Regions from separate parts of the Thalassospira sp. CH_XMU1448-2 genome, predicted to be linked through region 1. Evidence: predicted binding sites of a transcription regulator. Region 1 holds the regulator's gene; the other holds the start of a gene.

The links. Region 1 encodes PhoB, which activates phosphate uptake and scavenging genes when phosphate is short. Its sites were predicted from a motif close to TNTCATAAAACTGTCA; they were not measured.
Region 2: WA318_RS08935 (deoxycytidylate deaminase) is a predicted target of PhoB. The motif match lies at 5,157-5,172, and genes of this name have one in related genera.

What each region holds. Positions count from the first base shown of each region.
Region 1 is NZ_JAYMEA010000001.1:885,274-896,520, reverse strand. It holds gene uvrC (excinuclease ABC subunit UvrC) at 1-443, opposite strand, end outside; gene folB (dihydroneopterin aldolase) at 883-1,323, opposite strand; gene WA318_RS04035 (SDR family oxidoreductase) at 1,412-2,182, opposite strand; gene WA318_RS04030 (calcium/sodium antiporter) at 2,232-3,194, opposite strand; gene WA318_RS04025 (cation:proton antiporter domain-containing protein) at 3,493-5,442, shown strand; gene phoB (phosphate regulon transcriptional regulator PhoB) at 5,524-6,222, opposite strand; gene phoU (phosphate signaling complex protein PhoU) at 6,240-6,962, opposite strand; gene pstB (phosphate ABC transporter ATP-binding protein PstB) at 6,988-7,791, opposite strand; gene pstA (phosphate ABC transporter permease PstA) at 7,793-9,082, opposite strand; gene pstC (phosphate ABC transporter permease subunit PstC) at 9,135-10,514, opposite strand; gene WA318_RS03995 (PstS family phosphate ABC transporter substrate-binding protein) at 10,649-11,247, opposite strand, start outside.
Region 2 is NZ_JAYMEA010000002.1:342,822-354,068, reverse strand. It holds gene WA318_RS08960 (DJ-1/PfpI family protein) at 1-175, shown strand, start outside; gene WA318_RS08955 (ribbon-helix-helix domain-containing protein) at 336-650, shown strand; gene WA318_RS08950 (hypothetical protein) at 688-1,644, opposite strand; gene WA318_RS08945 (DUF2336 domain-containing protein) at 1,650-3,164, opposite strand; gene pyk (pyruvate kinase) at 3,585-5,003, opposite strand; gene WA318_RS08935 (deoxycytidylate deaminase) at 5,280-5,753, shown strand; gene WA318_RS08930 (response regulator) at 6,034-6,528, shown strand; gene WA318_RS08925 (transcriptional regulator) at 6,525-7,079, shown strand; tRNA gene WA318_RS08920 (tRNA-Asp) at 7,367-7,443, shown strand; tRNA gene WA318_RS08915 (tRNA-Asp) at 7,768-7,844, shown strand; tRNA gene WA318_RS08910 (tRNA-Asp) at 8,028-8,104, shown strand; gene WA318_RS08905 (ABC transporter substrate-binding protein) at 8,528-10,117, shown strand; gene WA318_RS08900 (ABC transporter permease) at 10,134-11,201, shown strand; gene nikC (nickel transporter permease) at 11,204-11,247, shown strand, end outside.

The sequences.
Region 1 (11,247 bases):
CGCGGATAATCGTGATCCTCGGTGATCAGGATATAGGGAAAGCTTTTGTCATCGCGCAAAAGGATGTTGTAGCGCGGCTTGAGCTTTTTGATCAGGTTGGATTCAAGAAGAAGGGCTTCGGCCTCGGTATGGGTGGTGATGATTTCCATCCGGACCGTCTGGGCGACCATGCGCGCAATCCGGATAGGCAATTGCATGATCCGGGTATAGGCCACCACCCGTTTCTTGAGGTTCTTGGCCTTGCCGACATAAAGGACGCGATCCTTGTCATCAAGCATCCGGTATACGCCCGGGGCACCCGGCATGGTTTTAAGCGCATATTTGATTGCATCAACGCCGCGCGCCGCCCCGCCCTGGATTTTGTCGCCATCAAGGGACAACCCGATTTCCCGTTTCGGGGTCTCATCCCCGGTCGGGTTTTCGGAGGGAACTGGTGGCTTCATAAAGGCACTCCGCAATCACACAAATACATCCAAAGTTGTGACGGTCGTCACAATATGGCCGGGCCTTGGAACATACCTCAAAAGATTAACATCGCAACAGCGCGACAGGGAATCGCCCCGGAAAAAAGATGTCCACCAAGACTGTGGATAACTATGTGGGTAATAGGGGGGCTACTTCCTGCACCCCTTGAGAGTCTTAACGTTCTATGAAGTGCCCAAATATTGAGCAAAACAACTAAGTTATTGATTTATTTCACTAAAATTACTGTCAACCTGAAATCATTCGGTAATAGAGTCGTAAAAATCGAATATTTTCCTTTGAATCCCGCTCCCCAGATGCTTGTGCATAAGGACAGATGCGATTCGCCCCAAGGGAATCACAGAGTCCCTTGTCCTTACCGTCTGAAAAAGTAAATTTTTTGCTGGAAATCGGCGTTAATTAGCGCGCGATATTGTGCCGTTCGATTTCGACCCCGACAGCCGCGACGTCTTCAAAAACATCGAGCTTTTCAACCCGAACGATCACCTTGCGCACCCGTGGATCAGCAAGACACATATCCGCAAGTTTTTCCCCAAGAGTTTCCACAAGGTTCACATGGCCATCCTGACAAATACGTCGGGTGCCAACCACCAGATCCTCGTAACTCAGTACGGTTGTAATATCGTCATTCTGAACGCCGTCGCCTTCAAGCACGGCCAGATCAAGATTGATCCGCACGCGTTGCGGGGCTTCCTTTTCGTGATCATAAACCCCGATCGAGGTATGGATCACCATATCGCGGACAAAGACACGGCGCAGGTTGCCTGCCCGGTCTGCATGGGGCAGATCGGCAAATGGCAATGTCGTAATCTTGGCATCCTGTTTCAGGCCTGCGGTCATATTCCGGTCTTCCTTGTGCTGCTTTCGGGCATGGAAACTGTGTCCACTCCCTGCCCGTCCGGCCGATATCGGGCATCCACACCAGATATCATTCTATTGGCTTGTCATCTTTGCCACTGGGCGCCCAATCAAGATGCTGCCCGCCGTCAAGGGCTAACATTTGCCCGGTGATGGCGGGCGCGGCAAGGAAAAATCGAACCGCATCGCAAATCTCTTGCGGGTTTGTCCCGACTTGAAGGGGGGTTTTCGCGCATTGCTGATCGAAAACTTCCTGTGTTTGCCGACGACTAGGCAATGCCGGACCCGGTCCGATGCCATTAACACGAATTTTTGGCGCAAGTGCCAGTGCAAGCGTCTGGGTCAAGGTCCAAAGCCCGGCCTTGGACAGTGTATAGGTCATGAAATGCGGGTTCAGGTTCCAGACCCGTTGATCAAGAATATTGATGATCGCGCCCTGTGCATCGTCGGGAAGACGCCTGGCAAATTCCTGCGACAGCACAAATGGCGCACGCAGGTTGGCCTCCATATGAAGGTCCCAGCTTTCACGGGTCGCACTGTGCACGTCATCATATTCAAAGGTTGATGCATTATTGATCAGGACACCAACCGGACCGAGTGACGCCTGTGCTTCACGGACAACGCGATGGGTATCTTCCTCGCGGCCAAGATCAGCAGAGATGACACAGGCACGCTGACCAAGGGCACGGATTTCATCGGCAAGGGTTTCGGCATCCTTGCGCGAGTGGTGACAATGCAGCGCCACATCATACCCGTCTTTGGCAAGATCAAGCGTCAGCGCACGCCCGATCCGTTTTGCCGCCCCCGTAATCAAAACCGTTTTGGGCATCTGTGCGCTCATGGCTGTGCTGATCCCTTTATCGTCCCGTCATATTGTTCAAACTGGTGACCTATGCCGCGACAAGCTGGAAGACATAGACCAGATAGGCAATCACAAATGCAACACCGGTGATGCGCGAAATCTTGCGAAACGCATATGCAATCCCGATCAAACCAACCGTCACCGCCAGCATGATCCAGATATCGGAATTCAAGATTTGCTCCGGAACCGGGATTGGCGCAATCAGCGACACACCGCCAATGATCACCAGAAGGTTCAAAAGGTTGGACCCCAGCACGTTACCAAGCGCCACATCCGAATGCCCGCGGAATGCCGCCACAACAGATGCAGCAAGTTCGGGCAGAGACGTTCCGAATGCAACAAGCGTCAGGCCGATCACGGCTTCGGAAACGCCGAACTGACGCGCGACGGAAACACCACCGTCGACAAGCCATTCCGCCCCGAACATCAGGGCAACAATACCGACAACCGTCGCAATGATCGGTTTGAGCCAGCCAGTTGGAACCTCTCCGACTTCGTCAACTTCTTCTTCATGCAGTTGGCTGGCATCGCTTGGCATGTTCTTGTCATGCTTGTAGGTGAAGTACCAGATCGCCACCAGAACGCAGAGCATCAAAGCCCCTGCCCAGCGATCAATGGCGCCAAACATGCAAAGACCAATAAACAGAACAGTCCCAAGCAGCATCGCCCCGCCATCGCGGACCACGGTTACCCGGCTTGCCGCCACGGGCTTGAGAACAGCCACCGCACCAAGAATGAGCAATATATTGGCAATATTGGACCCGACCACGTTGCCCATCGCGATGTCGGCCGTTCCCTTAAGCGACGCATTCAGTGACACGACAAATTCCGGTGCGGACGTTCCGGCTGCAACGATTGTCAGCCCCACAATCACTTTTGACACGCCCAGCAACAGGGCAAGACCAACCGCACCACGAACGATAAACTCACCGCCAACGGTCAGAAGGACAAGACCCGCAATGATCTGAATGTAGGGAATGAACTGTTCCAAGATACGTTTGCTCTTATTGACTGTCGTTTACATTGGCCCGGATCAGGCCCGCGGAACATGGCATTTGACATCACGAATAGCAAGTGATCTGGCCATGACAATTGTCACACAATTTACTCGCCCGGCCCGGCGCGCCCTAGAGAAAACCTGTCACTGCTGCCTTGAAGCAGATCAATCCGGTACGGGTTAATTGCCGTTGAACCGGCAAATTTCCACAGGACTGTGTGTGCTATTTCAGTTATCCTGTTAATCTCGTTATTTTCAAATATTTATCTGCTTTGCCGGATTGATTCTGACCATGCATCACAGCGTCCTGTTCGAGCTGTTTCTGATCCTGACTGCGGCTGTGGTTGCCGTGCCTATTGCGCATCGCCTGCGCGCCAATTCGATCATCGGATTTCTGATTGGCGGCTTTTGTATCGGGCCGTTCGGTTTGGGTCTGATTACCGAACGCGAAGACATTTCGACCGTTGCCGAACTTGGTGTCGTGTTCCTGCTCTTCATGATCGGGCTTGAACTCTCACGCGAACGGTTGCGGGTCATTGGTGGCAGGTTTGCTGCCCTTGGCCTTTTTCAGATTCTGGTATCGATGGCAGCCATCATGGCTGTGCTGGCCCTGATTGATTTGCCGCTGGCTGCATCGCTTGTGATTGCAGGTGCGCTGGCTTTGTCCTCAACGGCAATCATCCTCAAACAGCTTTCTGATGACCGGCAATTAAATACGCGTTTTGGACGCGCAGCCCTGGCAATCCTTCTGGTACAGGATGTTGCGGTTGGTCCGTTCCTGATCATGGTTCAGGCGGCCGGTGATGCCGGAACAGAAACCAGCCCCTGGATCAGTATCCTTTCAGGCTTTGGCTCTGTCGCCTTGCTGCTGGTTGTCGGGCGGTATCTGTTGCCACGCCTCTTTCGCTATATCGCGTCTCTCAAGAACCCGGAACTGTTTGCGATTGGGACCCTGTTTGTCGTTCTCGCCGCCAGTACCCTGACCGAGCTTTCCGGGCTTTCAATGGCACTTGGTGCCTTTATCGCGGGCGTGATGCTCGCCGAAACGGAATTCCGTCATCAGATCGAAGCCGACATCGCGCCGTTTCGCGGTGTGTTCCTGTCGCTGTTTTTCATGTCGGTCGGCATGTCGGTCAATGCCAATGTCGTCTATGAGCAGTTTGGCAGCGTCATTTTGTGGCTGATCGGGCTGCTGATCATCAAGACGGCCGTTCTGTTTGTCCTGTCCCTTGCCATTCGGTTTGAACGCGGATCCGCACTTCGTGTTGCCATGAGCCTGGCGGCTGGTGGCGAGTTTGCCTTTGTGATGTTCTCTCTTGCAGCGCAAAACGGTGCGATCCCGCGTGATTTGGCGGCCATATTGATCCCGGTGGTCGCCATTTCCATGGCGCTCACCCCGACTTTGATTAACCTTGGGCACCGGATTGAAGAAAAGCTTCATCCCAAGGAAGACGACCAGCTTGGTCCGATTTCGGATGAAACAGACGGAATTCATCAACATGTTCTGGTGATTGGCAGTGGCCGTGTTGGTCGCGTTCTGGCGCGCCTTCTTAAAACCCGGAACATTCCCTTTATCGTTCTTGATAGCGACGCCCAACAGGTCTCACGGGGTCGTGCCGAGGGACTACCTGTCTTCTTTGCCGATGGATCACGCCCGGAAACATTCAGGGCAGCTCACACCGACGAGGCCCGCATTGCCGTTGTTGCCATGGGTAATCCGCATGCGACTGAAAAGACCGTTGCGCTTTTGCGGCAACATTATCCGCATCTGAAAATCTTTGCCCGTGCCCAGGACATCACCCATATCGGACCCCTGTCTCGTAGCGGTGCAGATGCGGCCATCCCTGAAGTACTTGAAACCGGCCTTCGGCTTTCGGATCACGTCTTGTCGGCCTGTGATGTGCCACAGGAAGATATCGACGCCGAAATCGCCAAGTTCCGCCGTGCCGACATGCTGTTGATGAACGAACTGGCCCCACGGACCCAGCGGAAAAAGGTTCCTGAGGCCCCCGTGGCAGCAGAACCGGCATCAGTTGCGGAAACCAAATCCAAAGCAGATGCCAGGTCGGAAAACAAACCCGAACCGGCATCACAGCCCCCGGCAAAGAAAACGGGAACGCGCAGGGTTGCCGCCAAGAAGACCCCGACGCGTAAAACACCGGTAAAGTCCGCAACGGCCAAGAAAACAACCTCGACAAGTTCAGGTCGGGCACGCAAGACAAAGCCCGAAAACGATCATTAAAGGCAAAACCCCCGCAGCCATTGGCAACGGGGGTTTTGTTTTTTCTGAAACCGGGTAGATGATCTTTGCTCAGATCAGAGATCAGGCAGCGGTTTCTGAATCCAGCGCATAACCGGCGGCACGAACCGTACGAATGATATCGCGGGTGCCTTTGACATCATTGAGCGCCTTGCGCAGACGACGGATATGAACGTCAACCGTGCGGGTTTCGACATAAATATTCGGTCCCCAAACAGCATTCAAAAGCTGCTCGCGGGAGAACACACGCCCCGGATGCTCAAGGAAATAGCGCAGAAGACGGAATTCGGTCGGGCCAAGATGGATGGCCTTGCCGTTGCGGCTGACACGGTGTGCTGCGAGATCCATTTCGATATCGGAATAGACCAACTGCCCTTGTGGTTGCGCCGGACCGGACCGACGCAGCAGCGCACGAATACGGGCAAGCAACTCGCCAATTGCGAACGGCTTGGTGACATAGTCGTCAGCACCGGTATCAAGACCACGGATACGATCGCCTTCTTCGCCACGTGCGGTCACCATGATGACCGGCAAATCGCGGCTTTCGGGCTTGCGACGGATCTGGCGGCAGACTTCAATCCCCGACATTACCGGCAACATCCAGTCCAGAAGGACAAGATCGACATGCGTTTCCGCAAGGATTTTCAACGCTTCGTCACCGTCACCGGCTTCGACTACCTGCATCCCCTCACGTTCGAGGTTGTAGCGCAACATGGTTACGATTGCAGCTTCGTCCTCGACGATAAGAACCGTTGGGTCCATCTTCCTATGCTCCAGTGTCACTCATTCGGTTCGACGACAGCAAAGTTCGCTGCATCATTTTTTGGCCGGTCAATTGCCGGCAGGTCTTCGCCTTTGATCCGGTAATAGATCGTCTCGGCGATATTGGTTGCATGATCGCCAATACGTTCGATGTTCTTGGCGATGAAAAGCATGTGGGTCGATGCCGTGATGTTGCGCGGATCTTCCATCATGTAGGTCAGCAATTCGCGGAACAGCGAATTGTACATATCGTCGACTTCCTGATCGCGGGCCCAGACACGCTCGGCCTTTTCGGCATCGCCTTCGATATAGGCATCCAGAACGTCCTTGATGATTTCCTGCGCCAGCTTGCCCATGTTCGGAATCACCTGAACCGGACGGATCGGCGGAATCTGGTTAAGAACCTGCGCGCGTTTGGCGATGTTTTTCGCCAGATCACCGATACGCTCCAGATCGTTTGACAGCTTGAGTGCGGTCACGACCTGACGCAGGTCATCTGCCATCGGCTGGCGCAAGGCCAGAAGACGCACGGCGAAATCCTGAACTTCCTGTTCGAGAATATCGATACGGTGATCCGACAGAATGACTTTTTCAGCCAGTTCGGAATCCCGTTTGACAATCGAACGGATCGCAGAGATCAGCTGACTTTCTGCAAGCCCGCCCATCTGCGAGATGATGTTGTTCAGACGGGTCAGTTCCTCGTCGAACGAACTTACGATATGTGTTTTGTCGTCAGCCATTTATGCGTGCTCCTCGTGTCGCTGCTTAACCGAAGCGACCGGTAATGTAACCCTTGGTGCGTTCGTCTTTCGGGTTGGTGAATATCTGATCTGTTTCACCAACCTCGACCAGCTTGCCAAGGTGGAAGAATGCGGTCCGCTGCGATACACGTGCAGCCTGCTGCATGGAGTGTGTCACGATCACGATGGTGTAGTTCGAACGCAGCTCGTCAATCAGCTCTTCGACCTTTGCCGTAGCAATCGGATCAAGTGCCGAGCACGGCTCATCCATCAGGATGACTTCAGGGCTGACCGCAACCGCACGCGCGATGCAAAGGCGTTGCTGCTGACCACCGGAAAGGCCGGTTGCCGGTGACTGCAGACGATCCTTGACTTCCTTGAGCAGGCCCGCACGTTCAAGCGAGGTCATGACGATTTCGTCAAGTTCGTCACGCGAATTGACCAGACCATGGATACGCGGTCCATAAGCCACGTTGTCATAGATCGATTTCGGGAACGGGTTCGGCTTCTGGAACACCATCCCGATACGTGCACGCAGCTGAACAACGTCGATGCGCTTGTCATAGATGTCACGACCATCAAGGGTCACTTCACCATTGATGGTGACACCATCAATGGTGTCATTCATGCGGTTCATGCACCGCAGGAAGGTTGACTTGCCACAGCCCGACGGACCGATCAGCGCGGTGACCTGGCGTTCAACGATATCAAGATTGACGTCAAACAGGGCCTGGTTATCGCTATAGAAAAGATTAAGGTCACGTGCCGTCATTTTCGGGCTTGAGACCGACGGCTCTGCCGTCATTGCGCTCTGGGATACAGCAGCCATTTTACCACTTCCGTTCAAATTTTTTGCGCAGATACACAGCCAATCCATTCATCAGGATCAGGAAGGCCAGCAAAACCATAATCGCAGCCGAGGTTTTCTCGACAAAGGCACGTTCCGGGCTGTCTGCCCACAGATAGATCTGGACCGGCAGAACCGTCGCCGGATCAAGTGCACCACCCGGAATGTCGACGATAAACGCCACCATACCAATCATCAGAAGCGGTGCCGTTTCACCAAGTGCCTGTGCCATACCAATGATGGTACCGGTCAGGATGCCGGGCATTGCCAGCGGCAGGACATGGTGTGTAACGGTCTGAACCGGTGATGCACCAAGACCAAGGGCCGCCTGACGGATCGATGGCGGAACCGCCTTGATCGCCGCACGCGATGCAATGATGATCGTTGGCAAGGTCATCAGGGCCAGCGTCAGACCACCAACAACCGGTGCCGAACGCGGCAGATGCATGACGTTCAGATAAACCTCAAGCCCCAGCAGACCGAACACGATCGACGGAACAGCTGCAAGGTTGTTGATATTGACCTCGACAATTGTCGTGAAGCGGTTTTTCGGTGCGAATTCTTCAAGATAAACCGCTGCAAGAACCCCGATCGGGAACGACAGGGCAAGCGTGACGAGCAACGTATAGAACGAACCGACCGCAGCCCCCCAGATACCGGCAAGTTCCGGTTCACGGGAATCCCCGCTGGTAAAGAAGCGGGCATGGAACTGCTTTTCAACAGCACCGGATGAAACCAGTGTGTTGTACCAGCTGATTTCCTTGTCATTCAGGCGACGGCTGCCTTCATCAACATCGGCATCGATATAGCCTTTGTTGAGCATGTCGAAATCATCGCCCGAAATCAGCCAGACCTTGCGCGTCTGACCAATCAGGTTCGGATTTGCCAGAACCCGTTCACGCAGATCATAGGATGCGCCACCCGAAACGACGTCATACAGGTCGCGCTTGTCGCGACGGCTGGTGACTTCCGGGAAGCGGTCACGCAATGCCTGTTTGATCAGACCATCGAAGTTGGCCTTGCCGATCACTGCGGGGTCGCCGGTACCTTGCGGATCGATTTCAGCCGGGTCGAAATGAATTTCAAGCTGAACATAGGTCTGGAAGAACGCACTATAGCCCTTCGAGCCAATAGAGAACCCCAGAACGAACAGGGCCAGAAGCGCAATACCGATTGCGCTTAGTCCATAAATCTTGAAACGGCGTTCAGCTGCGTAACGCTTTTTGATGTTCCGCGCGATCTTCGGACTATCCCAGTCAACGGGCTTGTGCATTTTATCCGAAATCACCTTTGCAGCGGCTCTGTCTTCCATGAGGGATGCCATATCAGTCATATTTCTCGCGATACTTCTGAACTACCTTAAGGGCAAATACGTTCAGGCCCAAGGTGACAAGGAAAAGAACCAGCCCCAACGCAAAGGCCGAGAGGGTTTTTGCACTGTCAAATTCCTGGTCACCGACCAGAAGCGTGACAATCTGGACAGTCACAGTGGTCACAGCCTGAAGCGGGTTCACAGTCATGTTCGCGGCAAGACCGGCTGCCATCACAACAATCATGGTTTCACCAATCGCACGTGAAACCGCCAGAAGAACCGCCCCGACAATCCCCGGAAGCGCCGCCGGGAAAATGACATGACGGATGGTTTCAGATTTGGTTGCGCCCAAACCATAAGACCCGTCACGCAATGATTGCGGCACCTGTGACATCACATCATCAGACAGCGACGATACGAACGGAATGATCATGACACCCATGACAAGGCCCGCTGCCAAGGCACTTTCCGAGCTGACATCAAGACCAAGGATCGCACCGTTATTGCGAAGGAACGGCGCAACGGTCAGGGCAGCAAAGAAGCCATAAACAACCGTCGGAACACCCGCGAGAATTTCAAGCGCCGGCTTGGCAACCGCACGGAATTTCGACGATGCATATTCGCCCATATAAATGGCAGAGAACAAACCGACCGGCACCGCAACGCACATGGCGATGATCGTGATCAGGAGTGTGCCGACAAAAAGCGGGATCGCGCCGAACGCACCGTCGGATGCAACCTGATCTGCACGGATCGCCGTTTGCGGGCTCCATTCCAGACCAAACAGGAAGTCAACCGGGTTGATCTTGCTAAAGAAGTGCAGGGCTTCGAACAGCAACGAGAAAACGATACCGACCGTCGACAGGATCGCAATCGCCGAGCAGGCAATCATCACCCAGCGGGAAATGCGTTCGACATTGTTACGTGCCCGCAAATCCGGCGAGATTTTACGATAGGAAAGCGACACCCCGATCGACGCACCGGTCAGCATCACAACGACCAGTGCCGCATTTGCAATCGACTGCAGATTTGCCAGACGATGCCCGGCATCGATGACTTCGGGTGAGACAGTCAGATGCTGGCCATTATCCGCTGCGATCAGTGAAATACTGTTCAGGGCAAGCGACAGCTGTCCGGAGTCACCGGTAATTTCAGAAGGCAGTTCGGCAATGATCATCGCTTCGATGATCGATCCCTGGAAGATATGCCAGACAAGCAGCAGCAACAATGCAGGCAGGCCGCACCACAGGGCCACATAGGTCCCGTAATGAGCCGGAAGAGAATGAAGATTGCTGTACCGTCCGCCCGAAAGGGCCACGGCCCGCTGGCGTCCGAAATAGAAGGACAATGCACAAAGTGCAGCAACCGCGAGCAACAGGAAAGACAGGGACATTACGTTAAATCCGTTTGCCAGATGAACCTGTAGGAATCAGATGAGAGGCCAATAGGACAAAAACAATAAATTAATCAAGCGCGGAAACAAAGAAACCGATGGCAGCATTAGCCGCCATCGGTTGAAAGATCACGTTACATGCTCAGCGGCGAAAGGTTCGTCGCAGCATTACGGACAGCTTCACGCTCGCTCGCGGCCATCGGGATCAGGCCACGGTCAGCAAGGTAACCTTCGTCACCGAATGCTTTTTCCGAGGTGAATTCAGCCAGATATTCTTTGATGCCCGGGATGGTGCCGACATGTGCGTTCTTTACGTAGAAGTAAAGCGAACGCGATACCGGATAGTCACCAGCCGAGATTGCTTCGAAGGTCGGAGCAACACCAGCAATCAGGGAACCCTGAAGCTTGTCGCCGTTCTGGTCAAGGAACGAGAAACCGAAGATGCCAAGTGCATCATGGTTTGCTTCGAGCTTCTGAACGATCAGGTTGTCGTTCTCACCAGCTTCGACATAGGCACCGTCTTCACGCACACCAGCGCAAACTGCTTTGTGCTGATCTTTGTTGGATTTCTTGAGGTCGGCAATAACAGCGAACTCGTCGCAAGCTTCTTCAAGTACCAGCTCGGTGAAGGCATCACGGGTACCGGAGGTCGGCGGCGGGCCGAGAACTTCGATTTTCACGTTCGGAAGGCTCGGATCAATTTCCGACCAGGTGCTGTAGAAGTTATCAACCA
Region 2 (11,247 bases), on a different contig from region 1:
TTCGGCCTATCCGGCTTGCGCGCCCGAAGTCAAACTGGGCGGCGGCATTTATGCCGACATCGCCATTGATGACGCCTGCACCGATGGCAATCTTGTCACCGCTCCGGCATGGCCTGCGCATCCGAAATGGCTTGCCGCCTTCCTTGCTGTTCTTGGCACTGAAATCAACTTGTAACCGGATATCGCCCAATCGTGAGTTGCGTTTGGGCGATTTTTCCCTGACCATGGACCTCTGGTGTTAAACACTCTGCAGGGTCTGCCTTTGGACTGGTTACGGGCCCTGAAAAAAGCGGTCGGAATACAAAACCGGCCGCATCACAGGAAAGGCCGTCCTCATGTGTCAAATCTATTCAGGTGCCGAACCCGAACTTTATCAATGTGTCAGCCGTTCTGTACGGATCAATGGCGTGGTAACCAGCCTGCGTCTTGAACTGCGATTCTGGCAAATCCTTGATGAAATCTCGTCGGGTGAAGGTTTCACCACCCCGCAATTCCTGGGCAAGATTTATGACGAAGTTGTCGCACAACGTGGCGACATTCCAAACTTCGCATCGCTGTTACGCGTAATTTGCACAATTTATCTGGAAAAACAGATCGGGCTTCATACCCCGCTTGGCAAAGCTGAAACCGCGTCCCGTCTGGTCAGTTGACCCTGCCCGATATTTGTCGGGCACTGTCGGGCGAGTTCTAGTTCAGCCAGGAAGACAGTTCGCGCGTGCTGAACCCACCGCTTCGCATGATCGAAGGGTTGGCATTACGTGCAAGCTGCGGCTCGGCCGGTTTGATGATGGCATTGCGCCGATGCATCCCGGCTGCCGCCCCGAAGTCAATCTGTGAACGCGCCACCAGTTCGGCCGCCGTTGGCTGCTGCTTGCTGGCATTGATCGGGGTTTGCGGTGCCTGTTGCTTTTGCTTGGTCTCGTAGATCCAGCGCAATTCCTGCTTCAGGGTCTGATATTCCGGTGTATCGGGCGCAGAGTTAACCTCGTTAACAATCTGAAGCTTCACCATCTGCGGGAACCGGTCCAGCCGTTCGAGCAGCATGAATTTCACGCTTGGCCGCACCGCGTCTGATCGCATCAGCTTCATCACCAGACGGCGATAGATGTCAATTCGCAGATTTCCGTTTGATGCCAGCTCGATGAATTCTTCGACAAACTCGCGCGCCGCCATCTTGCCATCCAGAAGTGCGCGCAAATTATCGGCCATCGCCCGCCGATATGCCTCGCGGATTTCAACAACATGGTTGGATGCGCGCGTGCGCACCAGATGGAATGCTTCGGGGCTAAAGGCGTTCTTTGTCAGAAGCTTGGCACAATCGGCAACCAGCTCATGCTTGGTCGCATCGGAAACGACTTCAAACACGCCGGTAATCAGTTCCTTGCATTTGGCATGCGGTCCCATGCGGATCGCAGCCGCCAGCGCCATCGGGCTTTCCGGGTCACGGGTCGCAATCACGGCAAGTGCCAAAGGATCATCATATTGCATCAATGCCAGATCATTGCTTAGCAAATGCTCCGGCATCAAAAGACGCTGCTGCTTTGCTGCGCCGGTTACGGTCAATGGTTCGCCGCTTTGATAACTTTCCTTGATATTGAGCGCATATTTCAACGCGTCATACGAGATGCCGTGATTGCTGCTCATGGCACTCAGTCTCCTTTTGGACCCTTGGTGAGTCGCTTGTCAGAGACCAAGCCTTCAAGGCCACCGCTGTTGCGTCCCGTTCTCGGCCGGATATTCGGGTTCAAACCGGGGTTCCGCTTGGCGTTTACAGCCGGTGCAACCGTATCCTTTTCGACACGTGTACGCGCTGTGGCGGGCTTGGTGTCGTTGAAGAAATCGATATACCAATCCATATCGGTTGAGGCCATCGCATACCGTCCCCCCGCTGCCGGGCTTTCGATATTGGCTTCGGGAATGCCGTTGCTGATTTGCAGCACCACCGATGACGGTGCAGTCATGCCCGCACGCCATGCAAGGGCAGTAATCGCACGCGCGCTTCCGGAATCAAGGATTTTCGAAACTGCACTGACCGGTATCTGTGCGTAATGCGCAAGGGACTGCACGACAAGTGCGTCCTCGTTGCGCGATACCGCATCAAGAATATACTGATCAATCGTCATTTTCTGGTTTGATGCGGCTTCCTGTTCGTGATCAAGCATCACGTCATCGGTCACATCCATCGCCATTGTGCTATCGGCTGCATAAAGCGGCATGCGGTTTTCAAACCGCGCCTTTTCAATACGCTGGCGCACGGACTGGCGAAGGGCACGTGCGACTTCGGTGCGCATGCGTCCCTGCTCGACCAGCGTATCAAACAGCGATGCCATGATGAAATGCGCGACACGACGCTGGGCCTGACGCGAAATGCGGCTTTGCCCACCCATAAGGTCGTTGCCCGATGTTGTCGGGGCATTTGTCTTGCGTTCTGCGAAATGCGGGGTCATGGACACTACATTGCGCGGCGCATCGTCAGATGACAGCAACCGGTTCAGAAGACTGCTTTTTTCTTTCTCGGCTTTCTGTTCGATCAGGCGTGCTCTTGCCGCGGCTTCCTGTTCTTCACGCGCACGTTCGGCAGCGGTCTGAACAAACTCGCCGCGTCCGCGCATGATATCAAGGAAATCGGAATCGCTCAGAAGTTCGATATATTCACCGATCGACACCCGACCAATAGCCTGAATGTCCTGGCGCAGGCGGCTTGCAGCCTGACGGGTCATATAAGGCGTATGGCCCAGTTCCTGCTCAATCAGATTGATCACCTGCGGGCGATAGCATTCACCCATATTGGCAATGGCCGCGACGAATTCCTCGACCATCTCAAGGCGCTCGGACGGACTGACATCATGCAGGTGACGGCGCAAACGGCGCGCAACATCCATACGGACATCGCTGTCAAAATCCGGAGCATCATCGTCATCATCAGCATGCGCCATTTCCGTTGAAAGGCGTGCCGCATGTTCAAGCGCGCTTTGTTCTGAAATCTCTTCGCTGGAGCTTTTGCGGGGGATCGACCGCCCACGCGCATTGCCGGCATCGGCAGAAAATGCATCAGGTGCGACTGTACGGACAGTTTCAGCAAGATCACGAAGCTTGGCAGTGGCTTTGTCATCAAGCCCCGCGTCACCCGTATTTTTCTGCCGATTGAACATCCAACTCAGCATTATCGCAGCTATTCCCCTGGTCCCTTGCCTGGCGGCATATCAGGCATCAAACAATGCAGATACCTATGTTTTTTATGTTTTGTCAGAACAGTTTAACCAGAACCGACAGTGATACACAACCAGACTAGACGTATAAATTCATTACCCCAACATCAAAGGCCGAAACCATCAGGCACAGCCTTGATTACCAATAGACTATCGACGCAAAGACTCAAAAAAACATTAACAATACAGCGCACTATACAAACCGGTGATATTCACCGCGAAAGTTGGGCGAACCTGCTCGCTTTTCCCGCACCGAAATTCACCGATACCTGCCCTCTCCCCTGCCCGCATCCGGCCTTTGGGCACAAAAAAGCGGGCGACCGATCCGGCCGCCCGCTTGTTAAATCTGTTATCCGGATATCTTGATGATCCCGATCAGTTGCTTACCCATGCAATGCGCAGGATATTGGTCGCACCGGGCGTTCCGAACGGAACACCTGCGGTGATCACCAGTGAATCACCCGGACCGGCAAATTCTTCGCGCTGGGCGACTTCACAGGCAATGCCGACCATTTCGGCAAAGTTGGTCGCATCCCGGGTAAAGACCGGATGCACACCCCAGCATAGCGCCAGACGACGTGCAGTCTGAATGCGCGGGGTCAGGCCAAGAATCTGAACTTCCGGACGTTCACGCGCGGCACGGAATGCCGTGGAACCGGACGTGGTATAGTTGACCACGGCTTTGGAGCCGATCGTGGCAGCAACCTGACGGGCTGCGGCACTGATCGCGTCCGGTGCGTTATGTTCCGGATCCGGGCGGTTGGCATCACGCATGCGGTAGTAAAGCTCGTCCTGCTCAACACGGACCAGAATGCGGTCCATGATCGAAACGGTTTCAAGCGGATACTTGCCAACAGCACTTTCTGCCGACAGCATCACGGCATCGGCACCGTCATAGATCGCAGTCGCGACGTCAGATGCTTCTGCACGGGTCGGTGCCGGGTTCGATACCATGGAATCAAGCATCTGGGTTGCCACGATCACCGGCTTGCCAGCTTCACGGCAGGCTTTGATGATCCGTTTCTGAAGAATCGGAACATCTTCCGGCGGGCATTCCACACCAAGATCACCACGGGCAACCATCACCATGTCAGACAGCTCGACGATCTCGTCGAGATGCTCGATTGCCTGCGGCTTTTCCAGTTTGGAAACGATGGCTGCACGGCCCTGGATAAGCTTGCGGGCTTCGGCGACATCTTCGGGACGCTGAACAAACGACAGCGCGACGAAATCGACGCCCATTTCCAGACCGTAAACCAGATCGGCACGGTCTTTGTCCGTCAGCGGCGACAGCGGCAACATGACGTCAGGAAGGTTAACACCCTTGCGGTTTGACAGCGGACCACCGGTGATGACCGTACATTCAGCCGACTTGTCATCGCATTTCTCAACACGCATGCGCAGCTTGCCATCATCAAGCAAAAGGTTCGCACCCGGTTTCAGGGCTGCGTAGACTTCCGGATGCGGCAAGGAAACGCGCTTGTTGTCACCCGGCGTCTTGTCCATGTCGAACTTGAAGGTGTCACCAGCTTCGAGTTCGACCTTCTCGTCGGCAAAGGTGCCAACACGGATTTTCGGCCCCTGAAGGTCCATCAAAATCCCGATCGGACGACCAAGCTTTGCTTCGACAGCACGGATAGCTTCAAAACGGGCCAGATGTTCTGAGTGTTCCCCATGCGAGAAATTCAGGCGAAATACATCGACGCCTGTTTTCACGATTTTCTCGAGGATTTCTGGCTTTGAACTCGCCGGCCCCAGGGTCGCGATGATTTTCGCCTTACGTTGACGGCGCATCAGCTACTACCTCTTGTTATTTGGTTTACACGTGAGCCCTACCGCTTCGGCCTGCATCTGCGGCGAGGCGTCAGGGCGTCCTGATATTTTTCTGGGGGTACCCCCTTAATAGTCAATCAGCCCCTATTTGAACAGGGACTTTTCTTTAAATGCCTTTACAAAAATGTGATTTTTCACTGGACAATTACAAGAAGCACCCTCTTAAAAGAGGTGAAAAGCCGCATTCGCCGCACGCGAAATGCCCCGATCACATTGACGCAAACAGGGCTTCATTCGATGAATAAATGGCACCACCGCTTTCTTGGTCTTGCAGCCCATATCGCAGACTGGTCAAAGGATCGCAGCACGCAGGTCGGCGCGGTTGTCATCGGCCCGAAAAAGGAAATCCGTGCGGTTGGCTATAACGGCTTCCCGCGTGGTGTGGATGACGCTGTCGAAAGCCGCCACCAACGCCCGGAAAAATACGCCTATACCGAACATGCCGAACGCAATGCCATCTACAATGCCAGCTATACCGGCACATCTCTTGATGGTTGCGCGCTTTATGTTACCCACTTCCCGTGCTGTGACTGCGCGCGCGCCATCATTCAGGCCGGAATCGCCGAGGTCTTCGTGGATAAAACCAAACTTACCGCGGATTTTCTTGAACGCTGGGAACAGGATATGAAGATTTCGACCGAAATGTTTGACGAATCCGGGGTCATTGTTCAGGTGATCGACAATGACGGCACCACAAAGCCGATGAAATAATCTATCACCCTCTTTACAAATGACCGCCACCTCCAATATGGGTGGGTTCGGACCGGATACGAGCATTCAAAAAACAAGACGTAAACGTCGCAAGTTCAGGCCTGCTGCTGATCTCAGGTCAGTATTTGTCAGATTCTCCAGCATAATCAGGGGCGGTTAGACCTTGCTGGAAACCAGACAAAGGTATAAGGGTTTATACAACAGCAACCGAGATGAATTGCTGCTGTTAGTCCCTGAACAGCGACGCATATTCGTGATGATGCTCAGGAAACGAGGCCGGATGAACGCGAAAATCGACTTTAGTAAAATCAGTTTTCTGATCGTTGACGGGGACAAGATTTCAGCTCAAGTAGTCTACGACACACTGGCCTATCTCGGTGCCAGTCACATTCAGCGCGTAAAAACGCCGAATGATGCCTTTGATGTCTTGCGCAGTGAAAAGATTGATATCGTTGTGTGTGAATGGCGACTCCGTGGCATGGATGGTCTTGAATTTCTTGACGTCATGCGCAATTCGACCAACTCGCCCAACCGGTTCATTCCTGTGATCATGCTGACTGCGCATTCGGAACACCGTTACGTAACAACCGCACGCGACCTTGGTATTACGGAATTTCTTGCCAAACCATTCAATGCCAAGGCACTTTATAGTCGATTGGTATCGGTCATTGCTCGACCACGACGTTTCATCAATACCGGAACGTATTTTGGTCCAGACCGACGCCGCAGGCAGGTCCAGTTTGATGGTCCTGACCGAAGGAGCCTTGACGAATGACCCATTATGACTGGGGAAGCGGAGCAATCGTGAAGCCGGACGCGCCAAAGAAAAAGAAGAATGTACAGATCATTCCCGCCCAAACCGATTTGAAGCGGCGAGCTGTCAACTTCATCAAGGGATTTGATATCAATCTGTCCCCCGAACAGCTCGAAGAGCTTGAACAGGTTGTGCAACGCAGTTCCGAAACCTTTGTCCGCGACGTCGGCAAGGACCTGATGGATTGCCGCCGCCAGATCATCCAGGCACTGGGCGACAAGACAAAACGCAGCGATGCCGTGGCCAGCAGCTCAGACCTTGCCTATTCGGTCAAGGCACTTGGCGGTACGTTCCAGTACCCGCTGATGACCCAGATTGCAAAATCGCTGGAAACTTTCGTTGCGGACCGTACCACCGCCAATGAAAAACAGCTGCTTGTCATCCAGCTTCATATTGATTCGCTTTATGTCATTCTCGCAGGCCGCGTTACCGGCTTTGGCTCGACGGTCGAACAGGCCACCGTCGCAGCCCTGACCAAACTTGCCGAACGCCACGAGTTACCCCGCGAATAGCATTGAGAAACGCAACAGTCTGATGTTGCGTTTCCTCTTGTCATCCCCCATTTCCGAGACGATCTGTCTTCTGCATCCGGGTAGGCGCACCGCTTTCTTGACCAACCTGTTTCCGTGTCTTCTGTGCTTTGCAATGACATTGTCAAACATGCCCGAAGAGAACCTTGACGCTTCAGAATAACGGGTGGTTTCTACTCACAGAGGAAACCGGGAAGAAATTTCGAATTCAGATCAAAAACCGCTTGCGCCCCCAATGACCGACTGTTAAAAACCGCGCCACACACCATGCGGGTGTAGCTCAGTTGGTTAGAGCGCCGGCCTGTCACGCCGGAGGCCGCGGGTTCAAGTCCCGTCACTCGCGCCATTCCCTCCCAATGGGAATGAAACAAAAAAGCACCACGGTTTATCCGATGGTGCTTTTTTGTTTTTATCCCCGTTCAGAACGCACATTCACCCGAATTGATTATTGCTGGTCGGACCAGTGTCAGCGCTTTCTGTGCCTGATCAAATGCCTTCGAATTGATGTGCGTCCCGCTGCCATGGCCAGCACTGCGCGATCTGGTCTACAACATTGAAAACAGGCACAATTTTCCACGGATACTGCCATAAAAAACGGCCCTGTCCTTTTTTTGTAAAAAAGCCCTTGCCAGAGTGCACTACCCCTTATATAAACCGCGCCACACATCATGCGGGTGTAGCTCAGTTGGTTAGAGCGCCGGCCTGTCACGCCGGAGGCCGCGGGTTCAAGTCCCGTCACTCGCGCCATTCCCTCCCAATGGGAATGAAACAAAAAAGCACCACGGTTTATCCGATGGTGCTTTTTTGTTTTTCACCCCGAAATCCGGTCAAAACTGCCCCGATTGAGATGGTTTCATTTTTCTTTGAAAATCGGTCAGAAAACACTTGCCTCCGTCCGGTGGGCTTTATATAAACCGCGCCACACACCATGCGGGTGTAGCTCAGTTGGTTAGAGCGCCGGCCTGTCACGCCGGAGGCCGCGGGTTCAAGTCCCGTCACTCGCGCCATTCCCTCCCAATGGGAATGAAACAAAAAAGCACCACGGTTTATCCGATGGTGCTTTTTTGTTTTTGCCCCCGAAGCCCCTCCCTTCCCGCCTCGCAGAATCAGATTTCGACCAACAACAATGCCTGCGCACATGACACCGTCGAAAAATCAACCATTTGCACGGTGAATTCTGGTGAAATCTGTCATTTGTTCAGTTTTGCGGCAATCCTGACCGTCTGGTCATTGATTAATCGTATAAATTATGCTCAGCTTTGCGGGCATTAAGCGAAATACTTGCAGGCCGCCCCACTTTCGGGCTTGTAGGCATTGACCGCGATCTGCCTGCCGTGCGCCGACCGCTGCACAGCCCCGGATTGTTGTTTGATTGTCTATCGGTCTTCGCCTTGGCCTGCAGTCCCACAACAACAAACGGGAGGCGCATCATGCGCAAATTAATCGCAGGGCTGGTCATGGGGACCGCGCTCGCTACCATGCCGCTGGCGGCACAGGCTGAAACGCCGAAAAACGTGCTTGTCATGGCGAATGCCATTGATGACATGATCACCCTTGATCCTGCTGGCATGTTCGAGTTTTCCGCCCTTGAGTATGAAGGCAATACATATGATCGCCTGATTACCTTTGATAACGACGATGTCTCAAAGATCTCCGGTCAGGCTGCCGAGAGCTGGGATATCTCCGAAGATGGCAAGACCTTCACCTTCCATATCCGTAAAGGTATCAAATTCGCCTCCGGCAATGATCTGACCGCTGAAGATGCGGCCTTCTCGCTGCAGCGCGTGATCCTGATTGACGGTTCTCCTGCATTCATCCTTGGTCAGTTCGGTCTGACCCCGGAGAACGTCAAAGAAAAAATCCGTGTTATCGACGACTACACCTTCTCGATGGAAGTTGATCAGCCTTACGCACCAAGCTTTGTGCTGTATTGCCTGACCGCTGGTGTTGGTGCTGTTGTTGACAAAAAGGTTGTCCTTGAAAACGAAGTAAATGGCGACCTTGGCGCAGAATGGATGAAAACCAACTACGCCGGTTCCGGTCCGTTCAAACTGAACAAATGGACCCCGGGCGAAACCCTTAGCCTGACCGCGAACGAAGACTACTGGGATGGTGCACCCGCAATGAAGCGCGTGATCATTCGTAATGTCAAAGAAGCCGCATCGCAGCAGCTGCTTCTGGAAAAAGGCGATATCGATATCGCCCGTAACCTTGAAGCAGACCAGATCGCAGCCATTTCCGGCAATGACGACCTGAAAGTCATGCCGAAGGGCAAAGGCGCTCTGTGGTATCTTGGTCTGTCCCAGAAAAATGAATATCTCTCGAACCCGAAAGTTCGCGAGGCTCTGAAATACCTTGTCGATTACAAAGGTATTTCCGAAACCATCATGGCCGGTCGTGCACAGACCCATCAGGCATTCCTGCCCGAAGGCTTCCTTGGTGCCTATAACGAAAATCCGTACAGCCTTGATGTCGAGAAAGCAAAAGCGCTTCTTGCCGAAGCAGGCCTTGCTGACGGTTTCTCCGTAACCATGGATACCCGCAACACCACCGCCGTCATGGCAATGGCACAGTCGATTCAGGCAACCTGGTCGCAGGCAGGTATCAACCTGGAAATCATTCCGGGTGACAACAAACAGACCCTGACCAAATATCGTGCCCGTCAGCACGACATCTATATCGGTCGTTGGGGCCCGGATTATCAGGATCCGCACACCAACGCTTCGACCTTTGCCTGGAACCCGGACAACTCCGACGATGCATCGGCAAAGCCGCTTGCATGGCGTAACTCCTGGAACCCGGGCAGCATGACCGAAGAAACCGATGCTGCGATCCTCGAGCGTGACAATGCGAAACGCGAAGCAATGTATATCGAACTTCAGAAAAAAGTTCTGGCTGATGGTCCGTTCGTGATCATGTTCCAGGAAACTGAAATTGCTTCGATGCGCGGTAACGTGAACAACTTCGTTCTCGGCCCGTCATTCGACACCAACTACTATCGCTTTGTCACCAAAGACTAAGGAGACAACGGTCGTAATGTCCGCTGTTACACGCAAAAACCGGGACGGGCGCACACGCGCCCGTCTCATTTCCGGCAAGGCAGGAAGCTTCCTGCGCATTGCCTTCTCGCTCGCCATCACATTCTTTGGCCTGCTGCTTGTTACCTTCCTGATCGGTCGCGTTTTGCCGATTGATCCGGTTCTGGCCGCAGTCGGCGACCATGCTTCACAAAGCACCTATGACCGCGTTCGCGAAGAAATGGGGCTTAACCTGCCACTTTGGCAGCAATTCTTTATTTATGTTTCCAACGTCCTGCAGGGTAATTTCGGCCAGTCGGTTCTGACCTCGAACGCTGTGCTTGACGACATCAAACGTGTCTTCCCCGCGACCTTGGAACTGGCGACCATCGCCACCATAATTGGCGTTGTTCTTGGCATTCCCGCTGGCGTATTTGCTGCGATCAACAAAGGGAAATGGCCTGACCACGTCGTGCGTGTGATTGGTCTTGCCGGATATTCGATGCCGATTTTCTGGCTCGGCCTGATGGGACTTCTGGTCTTCTATATGAAACTGGACTGGGTTGCCGGGCCGGGACGCCTTGATGCCTTCTATATCGATTTTATCGAGCCGACCACGGGCCTGATGCTGATCGACACATTGATCGAAGGCGACATGGATCTGTTCTGGAATGCGGTATCGCATATCATTCTGCCCGCTTCGATCCTTGCCTATTTCTCACTGGCCTATATCGCCCGCATGACCCGTTCCTTCATGCTTGAACAGCTTAGCCAGGAATACATTCTGACTGCACGGGTCAAAGGCATTTCCGAACATCGCATCATCTGGCGTCATGCGCTGGGCAACGTGATGGTTCCGCTGGTTACGGTAATTGCCCTGTCTTACGCCAACCTGCTCGAAGGATCGGTTCTGACTGAAATTATCTTCGCATGGCCGGGACTTGGTCTTTACATCACCAACTCGTTGCTCAATGCCGACATGAATGCTGTTCTTGGCGGAACGGTTGTCGTTGGTGCGGTCTTTATTGGCGTGAACATGCTTTCTGACGTGCTTTACCGCCTGCTCGATCCAAGAGCGCGGAGATAATCATGAATACACAAGCTCACATCTCCAAACCGGGCCTGAAACAATG